Regions from separate parts of the Pseudomonas sp. NA-150 genome, predicted to be linked through region 1. Evidence: riboswitches for the same ligand, from Rfam matches in the RefSeq annotation. Region 1 holds a riboswitch; each other region holds the start of a gene.
The links. Region 1 has a riboswitch for cobalamin ahead of cobO (cob(I)yrinic acid a,c-diamide adenosyltransferase). Riboswitches for the same ligand answer to the same signal wherever they lie in the genome.
Positions count from the first base shown of each region.

Region 2: linked by a shared signal. The riboswitch ahead of ACF0H7_RS08970 (CbtB domain-containing protein) and the one ahead of cobO (cob(I)yrinic acid a,c-diamide adenosyltransferase) in region 1 are both predicted to bind cobalamin.
Region 3: linked by a shared signal. The riboswitch ahead of cobW (cobalamin biosynthesis protein CobW) and the one ahead of cobO (cob(I)yrinic acid a,c-diamide adenosyltransferase) in region 1 are both predicted to bind cobalamin.

Region 1 covers NZ_CP172305.1:1,233,645-1,240,992, reverse strand. The annotation lists gene ACF0H7_RS05965 (cobyrinate a,c-diamide synthase) at 1-995, opposite strand, end outside; gene cobO (cob(I)yrinic acid a,c-diamide adenosyltransferase) at 1,006-1,617, opposite strand; cobalamin riboswitch at 1,716-1,942, opposite strand; gene ACF0H7_RS05955 (PQQ-dependent sugar dehydrogenase) at 2,101-3,441, shown strand; gene ACF0H7_RS05950 (C40 family peptidase) at 3,560-4,105, opposite strand; gene ACF0H7_RS05945 (C40 family peptidase) at 4,196-4,843, opposite strand; gene ACF0H7_RS05940 (NAD-dependent deacylase) at 4,919-5,683, opposite strand; gene hda (DnaA regulatory inactivator Hda) at 5,677-6,381, opposite strand; gene ACF0H7_RS05930 (AI-2E family transporter) at 6,601-7,348, opposite strand, start outside.
Region 2 covers NZ_CP172305.1:1,877,889-1,885,236, forward strand. The annotation lists gene ACF0H7_RS08950 (MFS transporter) at 1-514, shown strand, start outside; gene ACF0H7_RS08955 (alpha/beta hydrolase) at 511-1,230, opposite strand; gene ACF0H7_RS08960 (hypothetical protein) at 1,751-2,398, shown strand; gene ACF0H7_RS08965 (histidine phosphatase family protein) at 2,399-2,959, opposite strand; cobalamin riboswitch at 2,989-3,122, shown strand; gene ACF0H7_RS08970 (CbtB domain-containing protein) at 3,155-3,367, shown strand; gene ACF0H7_RS08975 (CbtA family protein) at 3,389-4,153, shown strand; gene ACF0H7_RS08980 (2-hydroxyacid dehydrogenase) at 4,279-5,223, shown strand; gene ACF0H7_RS08985 (type 1 glutamine amidotransferase) at 5,447-6,106, opposite strand; gene cfa (cyclopropane fatty acyl phospholipid synthase) at 6,166-7,320, opposite strand.
Region 3 covers NZ_CP172305.1:3,147,034-3,154,381, forward strand. The annotation lists gene ACF0H7_RS14915 (acyltransferase family protein) at 1-110, shown strand, start outside; gene nfuA (Fe-S biogenesis protein NfuA) at 169-762, shown strand; gene cobM (precorrin-4 C(11)-methyltransferase) at 978-1,724, opposite strand; gene ACF0H7_RS14930 (cobalamin biosynthesis protein) at 1,768-2,205, opposite strand; cobalamin riboswitch at 2,383-2,581, shown strand; gene cobW (cobalamin biosynthesis protein CobW) at 2,679-3,743, shown strand; gene cobN (cobaltochelatase subunit CobN) at 3,747-7,348, shown strand, end outside.

The DNA of each region.
Region 1 (7,348 bases):
AGCGCATCCAGCAAATACAGCATGCCGCCACACTCAGCCAGCAAAGGTTTGCGTGCCGCGTGATGCGCGCGAATCGCCGTTAACATCGACTGGTTTTGCCCCAGGGTCAGGTGGTGCAATTCCGGGTAGCCGCCGGGCAAATATAGACTGTCGGCGTCGGGGATTTCGCTGTCGTGGATCGGCGAGAAGAACAACAGCTCGGCGCCCATGGCCCGCAGCAGGTCGAGGTTGGCGCCGTAGATGAACGCAAAGGCCTCGTCGTGGGCAACCGCGATCCGCACACCGGCCAACAATGGCTCGGCCTGGATAACCTCGGGGGCTGAAAACTCAACTGCGGGCGGCAGCGCCACTTCGCAAGTGCTGGCCAAGGCGCTGGCCGCCGCATCGAGACGCGCATCAAGGTCATTCAGTTCACTGGCCTGCACCAGGCCCAAATGCCGACTCGGCAATTCGATCCCGGTTTCCCGTGACAAGGCGCCGTACCAGCGCAAGCCCTCGGTCAAACTGCCTTCGAGCAATTGCGCGTGGCGCACGGTACCTACCCGATTGGCCAACACCCCGGCAAACGGCAAGTCCGGTTGATAGCGCGCCAGCCCCAGCGCCAACGCGCCAAAGGTTTGGGCCATGGCGGTGCCGTCGATCACGCCCAGCACCGGTACGCCGAAATGCCGCGCCAGATCGGCGCTGGACGGCGTGCCGTCGAACAGGCCCATCACGCCTTCGATCAGGATCAAGTCGGCTTCACCCGCCGCTTCCCACAACAGGCGACGACTTTCTTCAGCACCGACCATCCACAAATCCAGCTGATATACCGGTGCGCCGCTGGCACGTTCGAGGATCATCGGGTCGAGGAAGTCCGGACCGCACTTGAACACCCGCACCTTGCGCCCTTGGTTGCGGTGCAGGCGGGCCAGTGCGGCGGTGACGGTAGTTTTGCCCTGGCCAGAAGCCGGCGCGGCGATCAAGACCGCCGGGCAGTGACGCGCTGCTCTCATGAACAGATACTCATAGCTCGATGCCTTTCTGCGCGCGGATGCCGGCCTGGAAGGCATGCTTAACCACGGCGATCTCGGACACGGTATCGGCCAGGTCGATCAATTCTTGCTTGGCGCCACGACCGGTGACCAGCACGTGCTGCATCGGCGGCCGCGCTTGCAGATCACTGAGCACTCGGTCGAGGTCGAGATAGCCGTGCTTGAGAGCAATGTTCAGCTCATCCAGTACCACCAGGCCAATACTCGGGTCGCGCAGCAGTTCACGGGACACTTCCCAGGCAGCTTCAGCGGCGGCGATATCGCGCTGGCGATCTTGAGTCTCCCAGGTAAAGCCTTCGCCCATCACGTGGTAGCGCACTTGCTCGGGGAAACGGCGGAAAAACAGCTCTTCCCCGGTGGCGTTGCGGCCTTTGATGAATTGCACCACGCCACACTGCATGTCGTGGCCCATGGCGCGGGCGAGCATGCCGAACGCAGAGCTGCTTTTGCCTTTACCGTTGCCGGTCAGCACCAGCAACAGGCCGCATTCATTCGGTGCGCTGGCGATGCGCTCATCGATTATGGCTTTTTTGCGCAGCATGCGCGCCAGGTGGCGTTCGTCACGCTCAGTGGTTTCGGTCATCTCAGCTCTCCGCTTGAGGGTACGCGATAGCAAACGGAAGCAGACGACATGAACTGCCAGCACGGCCAAAGGCCCTGCGCAGAGCATCGCCCTCCGTGGTGCTGTTGAATGGATCAGGCCGGTCTCCGGACTCATGAGTGGGCTTTTTTTGCCCCACCGTACGCCTTCCCACGTCATGACAGACGCAGTGGCCCAATGCACGGCTTCGACTCATTTACCGTTGCGGGGGCAGTGTCGGAATCGAGCGCCCGAGGCGTCCTCACCGACTTCCCTGTTTCACTCCGGCAATCATTGATCGCGGAGCACCTGAAACACGCGCGAAGGGTAGAGGGTTGGGGGTAGAGCGTCAATCAAAGCGCCACGCGCAAAGGGATCTCAAGCAAAAAATCCCCTCGAACTACACTGACGGCCTGTCGGCATGGAACCTCGACGCTTTGGCTCCCTCTACCTTATGCGCCTCCCCGACTTTCATGGAGATCGACCATGTTCAGACTCAGTCCTCAGCTGTCCGCCCTGCTGTTGCTGACGGCCAGTATCACGGCCTGCGCCGATACCTCGCGCCTGCAGGTCTCCGATGGCACCGGGCCCACCCCGATGTTGCCGGCACCCACGACCTCACTGATGCCGACCGTGAACATCGCCCCGGCCGTGGGCTGGACCAAGGAGGCCAAACCCCTCGCAGCGCCGGGCATGCAGGTCGTCTCGTTCGCGAAAGACCTCGACCACCCACGCTGGCTGTACGTGCTGCCCAATGGCGATGTACTGGTAGCAGAAAGCAACTCGCCGCCCAAGCCCGATGATTCACCCGGCATTCGAGGCTGGATCACCAAGAAAGTCATGAGCCGCGCCGGAGCCGACACACCGTCGGCCAACCGAATCACCCTGCTGCGCGATCTCGACCACGACGGTGTCGCCGAAACCCGCACAGTATTTCTCGATAACCTTAATTCACCGTTCGGCATGACCCTGGTGGGCAATGACCTGTACGTCGCGGACACCGATCGATTGCTGCGCTTCCATTACGAAGAGGGGCAAACCTCGATCAGCGCGCCACCGACCATCGTCACCGACCTGCCAGCCGGTACGATCAATCACCACTGGACCAAGAACGTGATTGCCAGCAAGGACGGCAAAAAGCTTTACGTCACAGTGGGCTCTAACAGTAACGTCGGAGAAAACGGCCTGGATAAAGAAGAAGGCCGCGCGGCAATCTGGGAAGTGGACGCCGCGACCGGTACGCACCGGATTTTTGCTTCCGGCCTGCGCAACCCCAACGGCATGGACTGGGAACCGCAGACCGGCAAGCTGTGGACCGCGGTCAACGAGCGCGACGAACTGGGCAGCGACCTGGTGCCGGATTACGTCACCTCAGTCAAAGACGGTGCCTTTTATGGCTGGCCGTTCAGCTACTACGGTCAACATGTCGATACCCGTGTCGAACCTGCTCGACCGGACATGGTGGCCAAGGCCATCGCCCCGGACTACGCGGTCGGCCCGCACACCGCATCGCTGGGCCTGGCCTTTGCCGACGGCAAGCTGCCAGCACCTTTCAGCCAAGGTATGTTCGTCGGTCAACACGGCTCGTGGAACCGCAATCCGCACAGTGGTTATAAGGTGATTTTCATCCCGTTCACCAATGGCAAACCCAACGGCATGCCGGTTGATCTACTGACCGGCTTCCTGAATGCCGATGACAAAGCCCAGGGGCGGCCGGTGGGCGTGGTCAACGATCAACATGGCGGGGTGTTGGTGGCGGATGACGTGGGAAATGTGATCTGGCGGGTGTCGGCGGTGAAGGCTCAAACTGCTGCTTCGTTACCCTGATCTCGGCGGTGTGGCCCTCTATTTGTAGGAGCCAACTTGTTGGCGAGCCGTTTGACGCGGTGTATCAGATACGCCGCCTCGCGAACAAGTTCGCTCCTACACCGGCCGACGGGGCAGGCTACGGGTTATGCGCCAAATGCTGAGGCTGTATCACCCGCTTGGCGTTCAGGTAGGCTTTCTGCCAATAGGGTTTGTCCAGGTAATCGAGACGCACCGTACCGCCCGTTGCCGGCGCGTGAACGAAACGACCTTCACCGACATAGATGCCGGCATGGCTGACCACTGAGCCACCGCCTGTAGCGAAGAACACCAAATCGCCCGACTGCAGCTGATTACGGCTGATGTCCTGGGCCTTCATAGTGATCATTTCGTGAGTCGAACGCGGCAGGGTGATGCCCGCAGAACCGCGGTACACATAGCCGATCAACCCGCTGCAATCGAAACCGGAGTCCGGCGTATTGCCGCCCCAACGATACGGCGTGCCGACCAGGCCAATCGCACGGATCAGCACGTCTTCGGCAGCAGGAGAGGAAGGTTCATCGGAAGGCGCGTAAACCACCGGTTGCACAACCGGTGGTTTGTAAGCAGCGGGGGGATGTCCGGCACAGGCACTGATCAGTGCAGCCAAAATCCCTATTGACCCAACGCGTACCATCATCGACATAAACACAACAACCTGATCTGGATGCGGCTTACTCTGCCGTGAGCCGGAGCTGCGTGTAATAAGCCAGTGGCTGCTTACACGCTCCGGGAATTACTGATGCTGGGTCTGAATTGTAGTCGGAGCCATCGCTAATGCACGTTTGGCTTCAATAAAGGTCTTTTTCCAGTACGAATCGTCGAGGCTGTCGATACGCACACCGCCGCTACGAGTACTGCTGGAGTGGATGAACTGGTCATCACCCAGGTAGATACCGGCGTGGCTGACACGACCGCGACCTTTGGTACTGAAGAACAACAGGTCACCCGGCTTGAGGTTGTTACGCGCAACCAGTGGGGCCTTTACGTTGATCATTTGGCGCGTCGAGCGAGGCAAGGTCATGCCCGCCTCTTCTCGGAACAGGTAACCGATGAAACCGCTGCAGTCGAAACCGGCTTCAGAGGTGCCGCCTGCACGGTAACGCGTACCGATCAGGGCCATGCCGCGTTCGAGGATGCTGTCGGCGAGGCCTGGCATCTGGTACGGCTTGCTGTCGGCGAATTCGGCCAGTTCTTTCTCGGTGATCAGTTCTTCGTCCGCTACGGAGTCAGTCCCATTAGCGAGTTGTGCAGAGCGAACAGACTGCGCAGTAATGGCATTCTGTACTTGCTGCTGCTGTTGCGAGGCTGGCATCTGGGCCGCGCAACCAAAAAGTAGTGTAACCAGTGCGAGAGGCACGAGGGGTGCGAAGCGATTTAGCATGGGCACGACCGTGGCTGATATGTAAAGAAGACGAGACTATGCCTACTATCATCCTCATTTGCAAATTCAATCGAACTAAATGTGACTTACCAGTTCCTCGAGAACTTCTAATGCTCTACACCCGAGAAATACGTCCATGGACCCACTGTGGTCGGTCCGCGTCGGGTTGATTTCCGCTGTAAAGCCCCCGGACACCCGTGTTCGCAGGACCGGCTCGTGTATGTAGGGAAAGCTGGCGGTGGTGCCGATGCTCAGTACCGCGTCGAAACCCTTGTCCATTTCCTGATACAAAGTTTCCAGCGCCCGCTCGGGCAGCATCTCTTCGAACAACACCACTGGCGGACGCAAAATACCCTGGCATTGCTTGCACAAGGGTGGCAATGGTCGCCGCAGATGTTCACTCAACTCAGGATCGATTTCCCCACACGACTGACAAAACAACGGTGCCAATTGCCCGTGGATTTCGATCAGGCGCTCGGGTGGGCTGCCGGCCGCGCGATGATAGCCATCGACGTTTTGCGTCAGCACCCAGCACTCTGGTTTGATCCGCTGTAACTGAGCGATCGCGTAATGCCCGGCATTCGGTTGCGCACCGAGACACGCCCTGCCCAGTTGGGCAATGTATTTCCAGCACAACGCCGGGTCGCGACGCAGCATCGGCCCGGACAAGGCCATTTCAATAGGCAGCCCGTCTTCGGTGCTGCCGTTATAAAGGCCGCCCACGCCGCGATAGGTGGGCAATCCCGAATCGGCTGACAAACCGGCGCCGGTAATGATCAGAATCCGCTGGGCGTGACGAAGCGCCGCCGCTGTTTGCATCAGCAGCGCCCGCTCTACCATCCGAGTGTTTCTTTCAAGAAAGGAATCGTCAGCTTGCGTTGCGCTTGCAAGGAGGCCTGATCGAGTTGCTCCAGCAAATCGAACAGCGCACTCATGCTACGGGTCCCGCGAGTCAGAATGAAATGCCCGACTTCGTCGGTGAGGTGCAGACCCCGACGCGAGGCGCGCAGTTGCAGCGCACGCAGCTTGTCTTCATCGGACAGCCCACGCATCTGGAATACCAGGGCCATGGTCAGGCGGGATTTGAGGTCGGGCAACTTGACCGGCAATTCCCGAGGCGACTGCGAGGCAGCGATCAGCAACCGGCGACCGCTGTCACGCAGGCGATTGAACAAATGGAACAGCGCCTCTTCCCACTCCGGCTTGCCGACGATGGCCTGCAGGTCGTCCAGACACACCAGCTCGTACTGCTCCAGGTTGTCGAACAGCTCGACGCCCTCGTCGATCACTTCAGCCAACGGCAGGTACACCGCCGGTTCGCCCATTTGCTCGAAGCGCAGGCACGCGGCTTGCAACAGGTGAGTACGCCCCACGCCGTCCTTGCCCCACAGGTAGATCAGGCTTTCGGTCCAGCCAGCGTCGGCGTCGCAGAGTCGCTCGACATAGCCGAGTGCTGCGGCATTGGCGCCGGGGTAATAATTGACGAAGGTGGCGTCATCACGCAGACGCACACCCAAGGGCAGCTGAATCGGTTTCATGCTGGCTGAACGGTTCAGACGAACCGCTAGGGGCCTCTGTGTAAAGTGTGCAAAGTTTATACCCGTGACGCCGGAGGCACAATGCGGCAGACAAACAAGCAAAATCAAAGGTTTGCGTGGATTCGGTTGCTGCACATCTGTTACACCGCGTCAAACAATTCGACGTAGGAGCGAACTTGTTCGCGAGGCGGTGCCTCAGACATACCGCGTGGCGTCCTGCTACAAATCCGGATCTTCCATCCCGCCGTAAATATCCGACTCTTTATAGAGGTCACGGGCATGGCGCACCACAACCATGATCACTGCGGCCACCGGCAACGCCAGCAACACCCCGGTAAAGCCGAATAACTCACCGCCAGCGAGGATCGCGAAGATCACCGCCACCGGGTGCAGACCAATACGGTCGCCCACCAGCAACGGGGTCAACACCATGCCTTCCAGGGCCTGACCGACCATGAACACCGCGAGGATGCCGAGCATCGGGTACAGATCACCGCCGAACTGGAACAAACCCGCAACAATCGCCGAGCCGATACCAATCACGAAGCCCATGTACGGCACGATCGCCGCCAGCCCCGCCACCACGCCGATCAACAAGCCCAACTCCAGGCCCACCAGCATCAGACCCGCGGCGTAGATCACGCCCAGCGCCATCATCACCAGCAGTTGCCCGCGAATGAACGCCCCCAGCACTTCATGACATTCGTTGGCCAGTTTGACGATCTGTTCTTCGCGATGACGCGGCAGCAGGCTACGGATCTTGGCCATCATCAGGTCCCAGTCGCGCAGCAGGTAGAAACACACCACCGGGATCAGCACCAGATTGGTCAACCAGCCAATCAACGCCAGACTGGACGCCGTGGCCTGCGCCAGCACCACGCTGACGATGTCGCTGGTCTGGCCCATGTGCTCGGAAATCGCCGCTTTGACCTTGTCGAACTTCCAGAAGCCGTCCGCCAGACCGAGC
Region 2 (7,348 bases), 640 kb from region 1:
CGCGATTTTCTCCACCGTGGTGTTGCTCGGCGGGACCGTCGGTACGGCAGTGGGCGGGATGCTCTCGGACTGGCGCTTCAAGGTCACCGGCAACCGTCTGCGCTCGCGGCGGGACTTGATCATCTTTGGCTTTCTGTCCTCGATCATCGGCTTGATCCCGCTGATGTTCACCCAGGACATCATGATCTGCGCCGCCAGTCTGAGCTTCTCGTTCTTCTGCTCGGAACTGGCTGACTCACCGCTGTGGGTGATCGGTACGGAAATTTCCTACGAACATTCCGCGACCTCTAGCGCCTGCACCTTCTTCGGCATGGCAGTGGCGGGCGCGGTGTCGCCGGTGGTCATCGGCTGGTTGCTGGACATCACCGGTAACAACTGGGCGGCGGCGTTCTCGGCGTCGATTATCGTGGTGCTGTTGGGGCCGATTCTGGCGATGTTTATCAAGCTGGACGAAGAACCTCATCCAGAAGTCGCCGAACCGGAACCGGTACGGCGGGTGGCGACTCATCCTTAGGCGCTGAACTTCATCAACCAGCGATTCAGATCAACGATTTCAGTGTCGCTGATGGTGTGCCCAATACCTGGATAGGCGTGAAATTCGGGGTGCAGCGAGAGGCTTTGCAGGTAGCTGTTGGCATCGGCGCCGCCTGGGTAGGGGACCTTCTGGTCGGCGGTGCCGTGGCCGATGAACACGTTCAGCGCTTTCAGGCGCGGGTCGGGTTTCAGCTCGGCGCGCAACACGGGCAGGACTTTGCCACTCAACGCCGCGATCCCGCGGAGGATCTCGGGATGCCGCAGCGCCACCTCATAGGACATGATCGCGCCCTGACTGAAGCCGATCAGAAACACTTTGTCCGGCTGCGTGTGGTACTTCTCGGTGGCCTTGACCACGAACTCCGAGATCAACCCTTCACTGCTTTTCAGGTCCTCGGTCACCCCGTCGTAATCGCCATCACCGGGCTTCTTGCTGAACCACTGATAACTGTCGGAGCCGACTTCCTGCGGCGCGCGGGCAGAGAGAAAGGTGTAGTCGGCGGGAAGTTGATCCTTGATGTCGAACAGGTCCTCTTCGTTGCTGCCCGAACCGTGGAGGAAAATCACCAGCGGTTGATTTCTTGAATCGGCGCTGGTCTGTTCAAGGTAGGGCAGCGGCAGGTCGGTTTGCAGCGGAGTTTGTGCGTGGGCTGCGGTTGCGGCGAAGAGAAACAGTACTGCCAGCCATTTGATCATGGGGTTGCCTTGGTTAAATGCCGATTGTTCGGAACGTCTGGTGCCACTTCTGACGCGAGCTTGCGCAGCCTATCACTTGGGCGCGTTGGGCTCAGGTTTGATGGGGGCGAGTTGCCTGTCAGATTTCAGCGTCTGCGAGGTCAGTCTTCGTAGCGGTGCGGCGATCCGACAAGCCTGACGCCCACAGGTTTCGTTGCGTGCCACAGATCCCTGTAGGAGCTGCCGAAGGCTGCGATAGAGCCATCGCGAAGGTCGTTCCGACCTTATCGCAGCCTTCGGCAGCTCCTACATAGAGCGCATTTCAAGCCTGTCCCGGTTTTCAATATAACGGCCAAGTGCCGCATCGTTTTGACCATTCAGCAGAACCTCCCTCAAGAAGTACCTCTATCTGCCGAACCGTTAGGTACCTATCGAAGGCGGATGCTTCAGACGTCAAACCGGAAAAACCACCTGTTGGTAGAACCCGACTGACGAACGCCAACCTCTGAGCATCAATTGAATCGTTATAAAAGGGAGCGGTATGGGCGTTGCTCAGGCTGGATTAGTGTTCAAGACCAAGGTGCCGCTGCGGGATGCGGGTGCGCTGGTTTCAAAGTTGTGCGGGGGACAGGCGGTGAAGATTGAGCCGTCACTGCGCAGTTCCTTCGACATTCGCAATCACTCGGACGTCCTGGTTCAGGTGTTTGGGAACGTGATAGTCATCAACAACAACCAGATTGCCTGGGACATGCTGGAGGACCCTGCGAGTGACGTGACCCAGCGTCACCGGGTCCTCGGTGCGCCGGAAATGCTCCTCGCGTTTTGTCATTACGATTCCGGCGACAGTTACGGCTATGCGTTTATCGAACGCGGTGAGCGTACGCGGTCGCGGTTGCAAACGGGCGTGCCCGCGGTGGTCGAATTTGGCACGCCAAAAGACTTCGAATCGCGTTGGTTGTCGGCGCCGTTTTACCTGGAGGACGATGATTGCCCGATTGACCAGCGGCGCAAGATTTACTTCCAGGGCGAGCGTGAGGTCGAGGTGCCGGAGGCTGAGATCACCCGGCGTTTGCTGGAAGAAGCGTTGCGTATGAATTTTGGCATTTGCCCGTGGGACGAGGATATTGACCCGGTTTCTCATTTCTTCAGACTGACGGCCGAGAAAAACCCCTGGTGGCGTCTATGGTAGTCACAGAAAGTGTTGCTCCATGCGCAGGCGCCAACGGCCGTTAAACCTCAAGTCGGTCATCGACAGCGGCTCGATGTCGATGCTGTTGAAGGCGGAAGGCGGGCATTGCAGGGCGTGGAGCAGGGCGGCGCGAATCACGAACGGGTGAGTGATGGCGACGAAATGTCCGGGGTCGCGCAGGCTGTCGAGCCAGGCGCCGACCCGTGTGCACAGTTGCGTCACTGACTCGCCACCGTGAGGCGCGGCGTCGCTGTCGGCCAGCCAGGCGAACAGTGCGTCGGGCTCCTGTGTTTGCAGGTCGTTGATGCGTTGTCCTGCCCAGCGGCCGAAGGCGCAATCGCGCAATGCTGGAATGACTTCGCTCTGGCTGCCGAACAGCTGTGCAGTTTGTTGGGCTCGGGTTTCCGGGGCGCTGAGCAGCTGTACCGAGGACTTGAACGAAGCGGCCAATGACTGTCCGGCGGCCTGCCAGTCCATGTCGATGGGTTCGTCCAGCGGGAAGCGCGCGAGCTTTTGCGCCTGGGTTCGGGCGTGGCAAATCAGGGTCAAACGCGTAGCCATGACTGAGAACCATCTGGTTTTACAAGTGGAGTAGCGTACACTGCCGGGGCTGTTGTTTCATTTCGTTGCGAAGCAGGAAGCCGGTTCAATTCCGGCGCGGTCGCGCCACTGTATTCGGCACTCTTGCCGTGAGCCAGACCTTGCTTCGTCCATTCCGTAATCCGTACTGGGACGCGTATTCCCTGGAGGCTATTCATGTCTTATAGCGCCACACGCCAAACTGATATTTCCTTGCCGGTCATTCCCGTTGGCGAAATCCTGCCCTGGGCAATCTTCGTTGGCTTGCTGCTGATGCTAGCCCTGTATTTCGTGGGTGCCGAACAAGGCGCCACGTCACTGTTTTCCGGTATGTATGTGCATGAGTTCGTGCATGACGGTCGCCACTTGCTTGGCTTCCCTTGCCACTGATTCATCCTCAAGGAACATGACATGACTGGGCATCTACTTGTCCGGGGAATGCTGGTGGGCTTGCTCGCCGGTATCCTCGCGTTTTGCTTTGCATCCCTATTTGGTGAACCACAGATCGACCGCGCCATCGCGTTCGAAGAGCAGATGTCGGCGATGCACGCTGAAGCCCATGGCGATGCAGGCGGGCATGACCACGAAGAAGAGTTGGTGAGCCGCGACGTGCAGAGCACCGTTGGCTTGTTGACCGGGATTCTGGTGTACAGCGTTTCGCTGGGCGGGATCTTCGCGCTGGTGTTCAGCTATGCACTGGGTCGCGTTGGCTCGGTCGGTCCGCGTGGGCTTGCCGCACTGTTGGCGCTGGCCGCCTTCGTCGCGGTGATTCTGGTCCCAGGCCTCAAATACCCGGCCAATCCGCCGTCGGTGGGTGATCCGGATACCATCGGCCTGCGCACCAAACTGTTCTTCCTGATGCTGCTGGTGTCGGTGTCGGCGATGGTGATTGCGATCAACGCCGCGCGCAAACTGATCGCCCGCCGCGGCCTCTGGAGCGGCGCGCTGCTAGCGGTGCTGTTGTACCTGGTGATCGTATCCGTCGCCGGTTCGCTGTTCCCGACCATCAACGAAGTGCCGGAAACCTTCTCCGCCGTGCTGCTGTGGAAGTTCCGCGTGGCCTCGCTGGGGATTCAGGTCGTACTGTGGACCACCGTGGGCCTGGCCTTTGGCTGGGTGGCCGAGCGCAAGTTGCAGCCGGTTAACCTTGCCGGGCGTTCCCGTTTGCAGTCTTGATCGAAGTGTAAGTTCGAGTAAAAGACCCGCCTCGTGCGGGTCTTTTACTATCCGCTAGCTGACCGCTCCGGTCGTTATGCGGCATAGTCCGCCCCATTGATTTCTGATCTCGATGGGAGCGACGCATGACAACAACCGTTCTGGTACTGGTAGAAGCCGTCAACGAGTACCTGCCGATTCTCGAACACAGCGGGTTCAAGCTGATCCTCGCGCAAAACCCGGCTGATCGGGCCAAGGCCGTGGCGACGTATGGCGAGCAGATCAATGCCGTATTGACCCGTGGGCCGTTGGGTTTTTATGCCGAGGAAATCGCCGCGTTGCCGCATCTGGAAATCATTTGCGTGATCGGTGCCGGGTACGAGCATGTCGACCTCGCGGCTGCTCAGGCGCGCGGGATCGTGGTGACCAATGGCGCCGGGGTCAATGCGCCGTCGGTGGCGGACCATGCGATGTCGCTGTTGCTGGCGATGGTGCGCGACATTCCCCAAGCCGATGCGTCGGTGCGGCGTGGCGAGTGGCGCAAGGTCACGCGGCCTTCGCTGGCTGGCAAGCGTCTGGGGATACTCGGCATGGGCGCAGTGGGGATCGCGATTGCCAAGCGCGCAGCCGGGTTTGATATGACGGTGAGCTACCACAATCGTCAGCCTCGCAGCGATCTGTCCTACAGCTACTGTGCCACGCCGACCGAGTTGGCTGCCGCGTCGGACTTCCTCATTGTGGCCACACCGGGTGGTGCGGGCACGCGTCATTTGATCGACAAAGCGGCGCTTGAGGCATTGGGGCCGGACGGTTTTATTGTCAATATCGCCCGCGCCAGTGTGATTTCAACGGATGATCTGGTGGATGCGCTGCAACACCAGCGTATCGCTGGCGCAGCGTTGGACGTGTTCGATGACGAGCCGAATGTGCCTGATTCGCTGAAGAGCCTGAGCAATGTGGTGCTTTCACCGCATGTCGCCGGCCTGTCCCCGGAAGCGTCGCGGGATACCGTGCAACGGGTTGCGGATAATCTGTTGGCATATTTCGCGGGCCAGCCGGTGTTGACGCCGGTGCCGATGCCGAAGCAATAACGGGTTCATCAAGTGTTTGGTCTGTAGGAGATCCCCCGTCGTCCAGACGCCGCGCTGTCGCGCAGCAAACGCGGTCCCTGTAGGAGCCAGCTTGCTCGCGATCGGCTGCGCAGCAGTCGTAAAGTCAGGTTGTCGGGTTTAACCGAAACTCCGCGTGCTCAGGTTTTACTGTCGCTTCGCGCCAGATCGCCAACACGTTGGCTCCTCGTATCTCGACTATCGGTTAATCAACGCACGCCGCCGACCACCAGCCATCCAGTGTTGTCCTCAACCATCGGGCGACATGGGCGTGAGCTTCGATCTGCTGAGGATCAAGGCCGCGCGGCAGGGGCGATTCTTCGGCGAAGTGTTGGTTGAGGAGGATGACCGACTCGGCGTTCCACTCGGGATGGAACTGCAAGCCAATCCGCCGTGGGCCGAGGGAAAACATTTGTTGTTTGCAGGCCTCGCTCACCGCATGCCGTGTCGCGCCGGGTGGCAGGCTGAAGCTGTCTTCATGCCATTCCAGGACGTCGAGGCTCTGGCCGTTATCGAATTGAATGGCGGTCCAGCCGGTTTCGGTCGATGGCATGCGCGCGACCGTGGCCCCTTGGCTCAGCGCCAAGAGCTGGGCACCCAGGCAGATGGCAAACACTGGTGCGTCGAGTGCCAGGCTGGCGGCCAGCCATTCTTTTTCGGTTTGCAACCAGGCGGGGCCAGCGTTGGACTCGTAAGGCCCACCCAATAACACCACGGGCGCGCTGTTGATGGTGGGTAATTGTCCGAGGTCGGCGCGATAAATCACCAGTGACACGCCGCGCTCATCGGCCCAACGCGCGATCTCGCCAGGGCCTTCGGCAGGGTGGTGTTGCACAAGGTTCAGGGTCAGGGGTTGCGAGGTCACGCGGCTATCCTTGGGCTCTGTGTAGCCTCGAACTATATCACCCCGGTGGATTCCGCCACTCAGCTGACGCGCTGGTAGCCACCCATTACACCTTTCTTCGACAACACCCATTGCCACAGCTGAATGTCCCTCGCGCGAAAGGCGCCGGCGCACGACAACAAGTAGTAACGCCACATGCGGTAGAAATGCGGACCGAGTTCTTCGGCGTATTTGCTCCACGACGCTTCAAAGTTGGCGTGCCAGGCCATCAGCGTTTTGTCGTAGTCGGCGCCGAAATTATGCATGTCCTCGGCGACGAACAAATCGTCCAGTGAATCGCTGATCTGACCGAGGGAGGGCAGGTCGCCGTTAGGGAAAATATATTTGTCGATCCACGGATCTGGCGTGCTGTTGCGGCGGTTTTTGCCAATGGTGTGGAGCAGGAACAGTCCGTCGTCCTTGAGGCAGCGGTGTGCCATTTCCATGTAGGTCCGATGATTTTTCCGGCCGACGTGTTCGAACATACCGACGCTGGCAATTCGGTCGAATTTCTCATCGACGTCGCGGTAGTCCTGCAGGCGAAATTCCAGCGGCAGATGTGGGTATTTTTTCTTCGCCCAGTCGGCCTGTTCTTTGGAGATAGTCACCCCCACGCATTCCACACCGTAGTGCTCGGCAGCGTAGGACATGAAGCTGCCCCAACCACAACCGATGTCCAGCACGCGCATACCGGGTTTAAGCCCCAGTTTGCGGCAGATCAGGTCGAGCTTGGCGTTTTGTGCTTCTTCGAGGGTGGTGGCGTTGGCCCAGTAACCGCAAGTGTAAGCCATGCGCGGGTCAAGCATGCTGGCGTAGAACTCGTTGCCAAGGTCGTAGTGCTGTTCGCCGACTTGCCAGGCGCGGGTTTTGTCTTGGCGGTTGAACAGTTTGGCGTTGAGGGCGTGAAAGATCAGCGAGGCAGGTTGAATGTTGTCGGTGAGGCGGGAGCGCATCAGGCGGGAGAAAAACTCGTCCAGTTGATCGGCATCCCATTGCCCTTCGACGTAGGCATCACCGAGACCTAGATTGCCTTTGGACAAGGCCCGTTCCGGAACCCCGGGCTGATTGAGCTGCATGTCCCAAGGGGCGGGACCATTAATGTTCAAACCGGCTTTGTTCAGTAACTCTTCAACAAAACGATGTGCCCGAGTAGTACTGCGTGACAAATTATAGGCGTCAGAAATTTCCGAGGACATGGATGTTCCTTTCATTAACTAGTGCAGA
Region 3 (7,348 bases), 1.9 Mb from region 1:
GGTGCAGTTACCAGTGGATCGAGAAGGGCCTCTACCTTCGTCTTAAAGACTGGCTGGACAAACGCAGGAATGATGGCGAGCTAAAGGCTCTTTCCCGACAAGAATACTAGGACTTTGTGTGGCGCCCATGATTGGCGTAAACTGCCGCCACGTCTGCGAGGAATTTTCATGACCGCTATTACTATTACCGATGCCGCCCACGACTACCTGGCCGATCTGCTTGAAAAGCAGAACACCCCAGGCATCGGCATCCGCGTGTTTATTACCCAGCCTGGCACCCAATATGCTGAAACCTGCATTGCTTATTGCAAGCCGGGCGAAGAGAAATCCGAAGACAAGGCCATTGGCCTGAAAAGCTTCACCGCCTGGATCGATGCATTCAGCGAAGCCTTTCTGGACGATGCCGTGGTCGATTACGCCACCGATCGCATGGGCGGCCAACTGACTATCAAGGCGCCAAACGCCAAAGTTCCGATGGTCAATGCCGACAGCCCGATCAACGAGCGCATCAACTACTACCTGCAAACCGAAATCAACCCGGGTCTGGCCAGCCATGGCGGCCAGGTCACGCTGATCGATGTGGTCGAAGAAAACGACGAAAACATCGCAGTGTTGCAGTTCGGCGGCGGTTGCCAGGGCTGCGGCCAGGCGGACCTGACCTTGAAGGAAGGGATCGAGCGCACCTTGCTCGAACGGATCCCTGAGCTCAAAGGCGTCCGCGACGTGACGGACCACTCGCAAAAAGAAAACGCCTACTACTAAGTCGGGCGCTTTCAAGCAAACAAAAAATGCCCCGACTGGTTCGGGGCTTTTTTTTGCCTGTCACCGTACCTGTAGGAGCGGGCTTGCCCGCGATCGAGCGCGTAGCGGTCGCAAAATACCAGCACACGGTTTTGCAGAAAAACCTGGGATATCGGTTTCGCGACTGCTTCGCAGCCGATCGCGGGCAAGCCCGCTCCTACGGTTTTTAGGCGGCTTCACGGACGGAACAGGTGCGCATGCCCGGCACGGTACAGGGACGATTCGGAAAACTGGTCGTTGGCCAGCACTCGACCCACCAGAATCAACGCCGTGCGCCGGAAGCCCTTGGCCTCGACTTTGATCTGGATATCCGCCAACGTGCCGACCACCCAGTCTTGATCCGGCCAACTGGCGCGATGCACCACGGCAATCGGGCAATCATGGCCGTAATGCGGTATCAGTTCAGCGACGATCTTATGCAGGTTATTCACCCCCAAATGAATCGCCATCGTTGCCTTGTGCTGCGCCAGGCTGGCCAATTCCTCGCCCTCGGGCATTGAGGTTTTATCGGCGTACCGGGTCAGGATCACGCTTTGGGAAATGTCCGGCAGTGTCAGCTCGGTGCCCAGCAGCGCTGCGCACGCGGCAGTGGCGGTGACGCCGGGGATGATTTCGAAGGGGATCTGCATCTCGCGCAGGTAACGAATCTGCTCGCCAATCGCGCCATACAGACTCGGGTCGCCGGAGTGCACGCGGGCTACGTCCTGGCCGCGCTCATGAGCGGCTTTCATCAGCGCGATGATCTGTTCCAGGTGCAGTTCGGCGCTGTTGACTACCTGATCGGCCTGATGGCCTTGCAGCACGGCGGCCGGGACCAGTGAGCCGGCGTAGATGATCACCGGGCAACTGCGGATTAAACGCTGGCCTTTGACCGTGATCAGCTCCGGGTCGCCGGGGCCTGCGCCGATGAAAAAAACGGTCATGGGTACTCCAGAATCTAGACAGTAAAAAACAAGCAGGTGCGGATTATCGACGATTTGTCGGCTCGCCGGCCAAGGCAAATGTCGCGCGGCGGCTTTTTTGCCGAGTGATCAGCAGATCGCCCACTGCACCGGACAGTTGCTGTGCCAAGGCCAACGCCGTGCTTTCGGCGACGCCGTAGCAGCCGGTGTGGGCAAAGGCGATGTCCGAGCGATGGCTGAGCCGTGTTTCAAACACCGCCAGTTCAGTGGCGCTGAAAAACACCAGCGGCAGTTGCAGTTGCGCGGCCAGCGCCAGCAGGCCCGGTTCCGTGCTTTTTTGATTGATCGAAGCCAGGGCAGTGAGGGCGCCGATGTGCAGGCCGTGGGCGTGCAGCCCTTGCTCGATCAACTGCCGTAGTTCGTCGACGCAACAACCGCGCTGGCAGCCGATACCGACCACGCGCGTGGGTTGTTTCAACGGTGGATCAGCAGGGCTGGGCATGCTCGGGTGCGCTCGATATAAGGCGCGCAGAAAAGCATGTCGCAATGGCTGTGGTCAATCGCCGAGCGCCGTGCGTGCGTGATTCACGACGTGATAGTTCTGAAACCACCGTTTTTTTTCCGCAATATGTGCCCAAGCCTGCAGGCGCTTTCTGATTGACCTCTGCATAGCCACTGCGTAGCCTTGTGCGTTCGAGGTTCTCCGGCTGCGGTCGGAGCTAAGACGGGAACGCGGTCCAAGCCGCGGCTGCCCCCGCAACTGTAAACGGTCATGTTCATTGCACTGCCACTGCGGGTCCGCGGGAAGGCGCGATGAATGCCTGTCGCATGACAGGCCACCGTGAGCCAGGAGACCTGCCTCGCAACGAATTTTCTCTAGAACCGGGCGGGGTGATCCGGTGGCGAATTGATCCGCATGCAGTTCTTGTGCGGCTCTCGTCCCGCTTTGCCCGCCGCTTTGCCAAAGGGCATCCGATGAAAACACTGGCTAAACTTCCCGTCACTATCGTCACCGGGTTCCTCGGTTCGGGTAAAACCACGCTGCTGCGCCACATGCTGGACAACGCCGAAGGTCGTCGCATCGCGGTGATCGTCAATGAATTCGGCGAACTGGGCATTGACGGCGATATCCTCAAGCAATGCACCATCGGTTGCACTGAAGAAGAAGCCAACGGCCGCGTCTACGAGCTGGCCAACGGCTGCCTGTGCTGCACCGTGCAGGAAGAGTTTTTCCCGGTGATGCAGGAATTGGTGGCCCGTCGTGGCGATCTGGACCACATCCTGATCGAAACCTCAGGCCTGGCGTTGCCAAAACCATTGGTGCAAGCCTTCCAGTGGCCGGAAATCCGCAACGCCTGCACGGTCGATGCGGTAATCACCGTGGTCGACAGCCCGGCCGTGCTGGCTGGCACCTTTGCTGCGTTTCCGGATCAAGTCGACGCCCAGCGCAAACTGGACCCGAACCTGGACCACGAATCGCCACTGCACGAGCTGTTTGCCGACCAGTTGGCCAGCGCCGACCTGGTGATCCTCAACAAAGCCGACAGGATGGACGCAGCCGGTCTGGCGGCCGTGCGTGCCGAAGTCTCGGAAGAGCTGCCGCCGGCGGTGAAAGTCATCGAAGCCAGCAGCGGTCGTCTGCCGATCAGCGTGCTGTTGGGCCTGGGTGCTGAGTCCGAGCTGCACATCGACAGCCGCAAGACCCACCATGATCACCACGAAGGGGATGATCATGATGACCACGATCACGACGCGTTTGATTCGATCTCCATCAGCCTGCCGCAAGCCGATGAGAGCCTGTTGCTCGACGCGCTGACGCAGTTGGTGGTGCAGCATGGCATTTTGCGGGTAAAGGGTTTCGCGGCGATTCCGGGCAAGCCCATGCGTTTGCTGATTCAGGGCGTGGGCACGCGTTTCGACAAGCACTTCGACCGCGCATGGCGGGCCGATGAAGAGCGCGCGACGCATCTGGTGCTGATCGGCCAGGAGCTGGACGCGGCACTGCTGGAAGCGCAACTGCGTGCTGCGGTTGCTGGCTAAGCCATGCACCTACTGAGAACCCAGCCCGGCGGATTTGTCCCTGACGACAGCATTGCTGACCTGGGACAAACCCCGGCCGAGCTGGTGATTCTCTGCAGCGGCGATTCACACCTGGCATTGCTGGCCGAAGCGGCGCAGCAGTTGCCGGACGATTACCCCAGCCTGCGTTTGGCTAACCCGATGCAGGTGCAAAATCACGCCTCGGTGGATTTGTACGTCGACCAGGTGCTGCGCCACGCCAAAGTTATTCTGATTTCGCTGCATGGCGGTATTGGCTATTGGCGTTACGGCGTCGAGCGGCTGGTGGAGCTGGCGGAGCAGGGCGTGCAGTTGATTCTGGTGCCGGGTGATGATCGCCCAGACCCGGAACTCAGCGGTTTAAGCACGGTATCAGCGGCAGAGGGCGAGCGGCTTTGGCATTTTTTGCGCCAGGGCGGCCTGCACAATGCGCTGGAGCTGTATCGCTGTCTGGCCAGTTGCTGGCTGGAGCGGGATTACCCGTGGGCCGAACCGCAGACCTTGCCGCGCACCGCGATTTACCATCCACACATTGCCAATGCTCAATTGGGCCACTGGCAAGCCGACTGGCGCGCTGAGTGGCCAGTGGTCGCGGTACTGTTTTACCGCTCCCACCTGCAAGCGGCCAACACCGGTTTTATCGACGTGTTTTGCGCACGTTTGCAGGCCCAGGGTCTCAATCCTTTACCCATCGCCGTTGCCAGCCTGAAAGAACCCGGTTGCCTGACGGTGGTGGAGGACTTGCTGGATCTAACCGGTGCCGAAGTGATCCTGAATACCACCGGCTTTGCCCAGTCGAGCCCGGAAGCGCCACATTTGCGTCCGTTTCGCCGCAATATTCCGGTGATTCAAGCCATTTGTGCTCAGGACAACGAAACGGCCTGGCGTGACAGCGAGCAAGGCCTTGGTTCGCGGGACCTGGCAATGCATATCGCCTTGCCGGAGCTGGATGGGCGGATTATCAGCCGGCCGATCAGCTTCAAGGATCTGGCGTGGCGCAGTGAACGCAGTCAATCGGATGTGGTGTGCTATCGCGCACAACCCGAACGCATGGATTTTGTGGCCGAACTGGCGCGGCGCTGGATCGAATTGGCGCGGCTGCCCAATGGTGAAAAACGCGTGGCGTTGATCCTCGCCAATTACCCGACCCGCGATGGCCGGATCGGTAACGGCGTGGGCCTGGACACACCGGCGGCGGCGCTGAACATCCTGCGGGCGATGCAGGTCGAGGGTTATCCGTTGGCGCTGTTGCCCGCGAGTGGGACTGCGTTGATCCAGGCATTGCTCGGCGGCGTCAGCAACGATCTGGACAGCATCGATCTGCGCCCGGCCCGGCAAAGTCTGGCGCTGGACGAGTATCTGGCGGCGTTCAATCAATTGCCGCCAGCCAATCGCGCAGCCGTCACCGCGCGCTGGGGCGAACCACACACCGACCCTATGTTCCGTGGCGGGCGGATGATGGTGGCCGGGCTGCGGTTTGGCCTGACCTTCGTCGGCATTCAGCCGGCGCGGGGTTATCAAGTAGACGCCAGCGCGGTCTATCACGACCCGGACCTGGTGCCGCCCCACGGTTATCTGGCGTTTTATTTCTGGTTGCGCAAGGCCTATGGCGCGCATGCCGTGATCCACGTCGGCAAGCATGGCAACCTTGAATGGCTGCCAGGCAAGGGCGTCGGGCTGTCCGACAGCTGCTGGCCAGACGCCGTGCTCGGTGCGATGCCGAACATTTATCCGTTCATCGTCAATGATCCGGGTGAGGGTGCCCAGGCCAAACGTCGCACTCAAGCGGTGATCATCGACCACTTGATGCCGCCCCTGACCCGCGCCGAAACCTACGGCCCGCTGCGCGATCTGGAAGTGCTGGCCGACGAGTTCTACGAGGCGCAACTGCTTGATCCACGCCGCGCCAACGAGCTGCAGCGCGACATTCTCAAGCTGGTGCGCGAGACCCATATCGACCGTGAGCTGCAACTTGACGAGTCGCTCGATAAGCAGGCCGACGCAGCGGTTTGGCTGCCACGTCTGGACACCTACCTGTGTGACCTGAAGGAATCACAGATCCGCGACGGCTTGCACATTTTCGGTGAGTCACCCAGTGGCCGGTTGCGCATCGACACCCTGTTGGCCTTGCTGCGCATTCCCCGTGGTGATGGCCGGGGTGCGCACTCCAGTGTATTGCGCGCGTTGAGCAAAGCCTTCGAACTGGATTTCGATCCACTGGACTGCGAATTGTCCGCGCCGTGGAGCGGGCCCAGGCCTGGCGGATTGCTGGAGTTTAGCGCGGAGCCCTGGCGCACGGCCGGCGATACGCGGGAACGGCTGGAGCTATACGCTGCGTGGTTGATTGAGCAAGTGCTGATCGGTACTGAAGTTGAGTTATTAACTGAAAACAATGAGTTATCTTCTGTTCTTCATCATTTGCGAGAAGTAGTGGCGCCGCGTCTGGATGCCTGTGGTCCCGCGGAGATGCAGGGCTTGCTCGACGCCTTGAGCGGTCGGTTTGTCCCCGCTGGGCCGAGCGGTGCGCCGAGCCGTGGCCGTTTGGATGTGTTGCCGACCGGGCGTAACTTCTTCTCGGTGGACGTGCGCAATCTGCCGACCACCACGGCCTGGCGCATCGGTTTTCAGTCGGCAAACCTGCTGCTCGAACGGCACTTGCAGGATCACGGCGATCACCTGCGTCAGCTCGGCCTGTCGGTATGGGGCACGGCGACCATGCGCACCGGCGGCGACGATATCGCCCAGGCCATGGCGCTGATGGGCGTACGTCCGGTGTGGGCCACGGGCAGTCAGCGGGTCGATGATTTTGAAATCCTGCCGTTGAGCTTGCTCGACCGGCCACGGGTCGACGTAACGCTGCGCGTGTCCGGGTTTTTCCGCGATGCGTTCGCCAACCTGATCAAGCTGTTCGATGCGGCGGTGCAGGCAGTCGCGGCGCTGGATGAGCCGGATGACATGAACCCGTTGGCGGCCAAGGTTCGCGAAGAACGGCAACAATTTGAACGCAGCGGCTTGAGCGCCGATGACGCCGCACGCCAGGCCGGCTGGCGCATTTTTGGAGCGAAACCGGGTGCCTATGGCGCCGGTGTGCAGGACGCGATCGATGGCCGCTTGTGGCAAACCCGCGATGACCTGGCCGAGGTCTACCTGAACTGGGGCGGGTACGCCTATGGCGGGGTCGATGAAGGGACGCCCGCGCGTGAGCACTTTGCCCAGCGGTTGACGCAACTGCAGGCGGTCCTGCAAAACCAGGACAATCGCGAGCACGACTTGCTCGACTCCAATGACTATTACCAATTCCAGGGCGGCATGCTCGCGGCCGTGGAAAGCCTCAGCGGTAAGACAGCCGCCAGCTATCATGGCGATCACAGCCAACCCGACTTGCCGAAGATTCGTACCCTCAAGGAAGAGCTGAACCGGGTCATTCGCTCGCGTGCGGCGAATCCGAAGTGGATCGATGGCGTCAAGCGTCACGGCTACAAGGGCGCCTTTGAAATGGCGGCGACGGTGGACTTCCTGTTCGCCTTCGACGCCACCACGCAACTGATTGACGATCACCACTATGCACTGTTGGCCGATGCCTATTT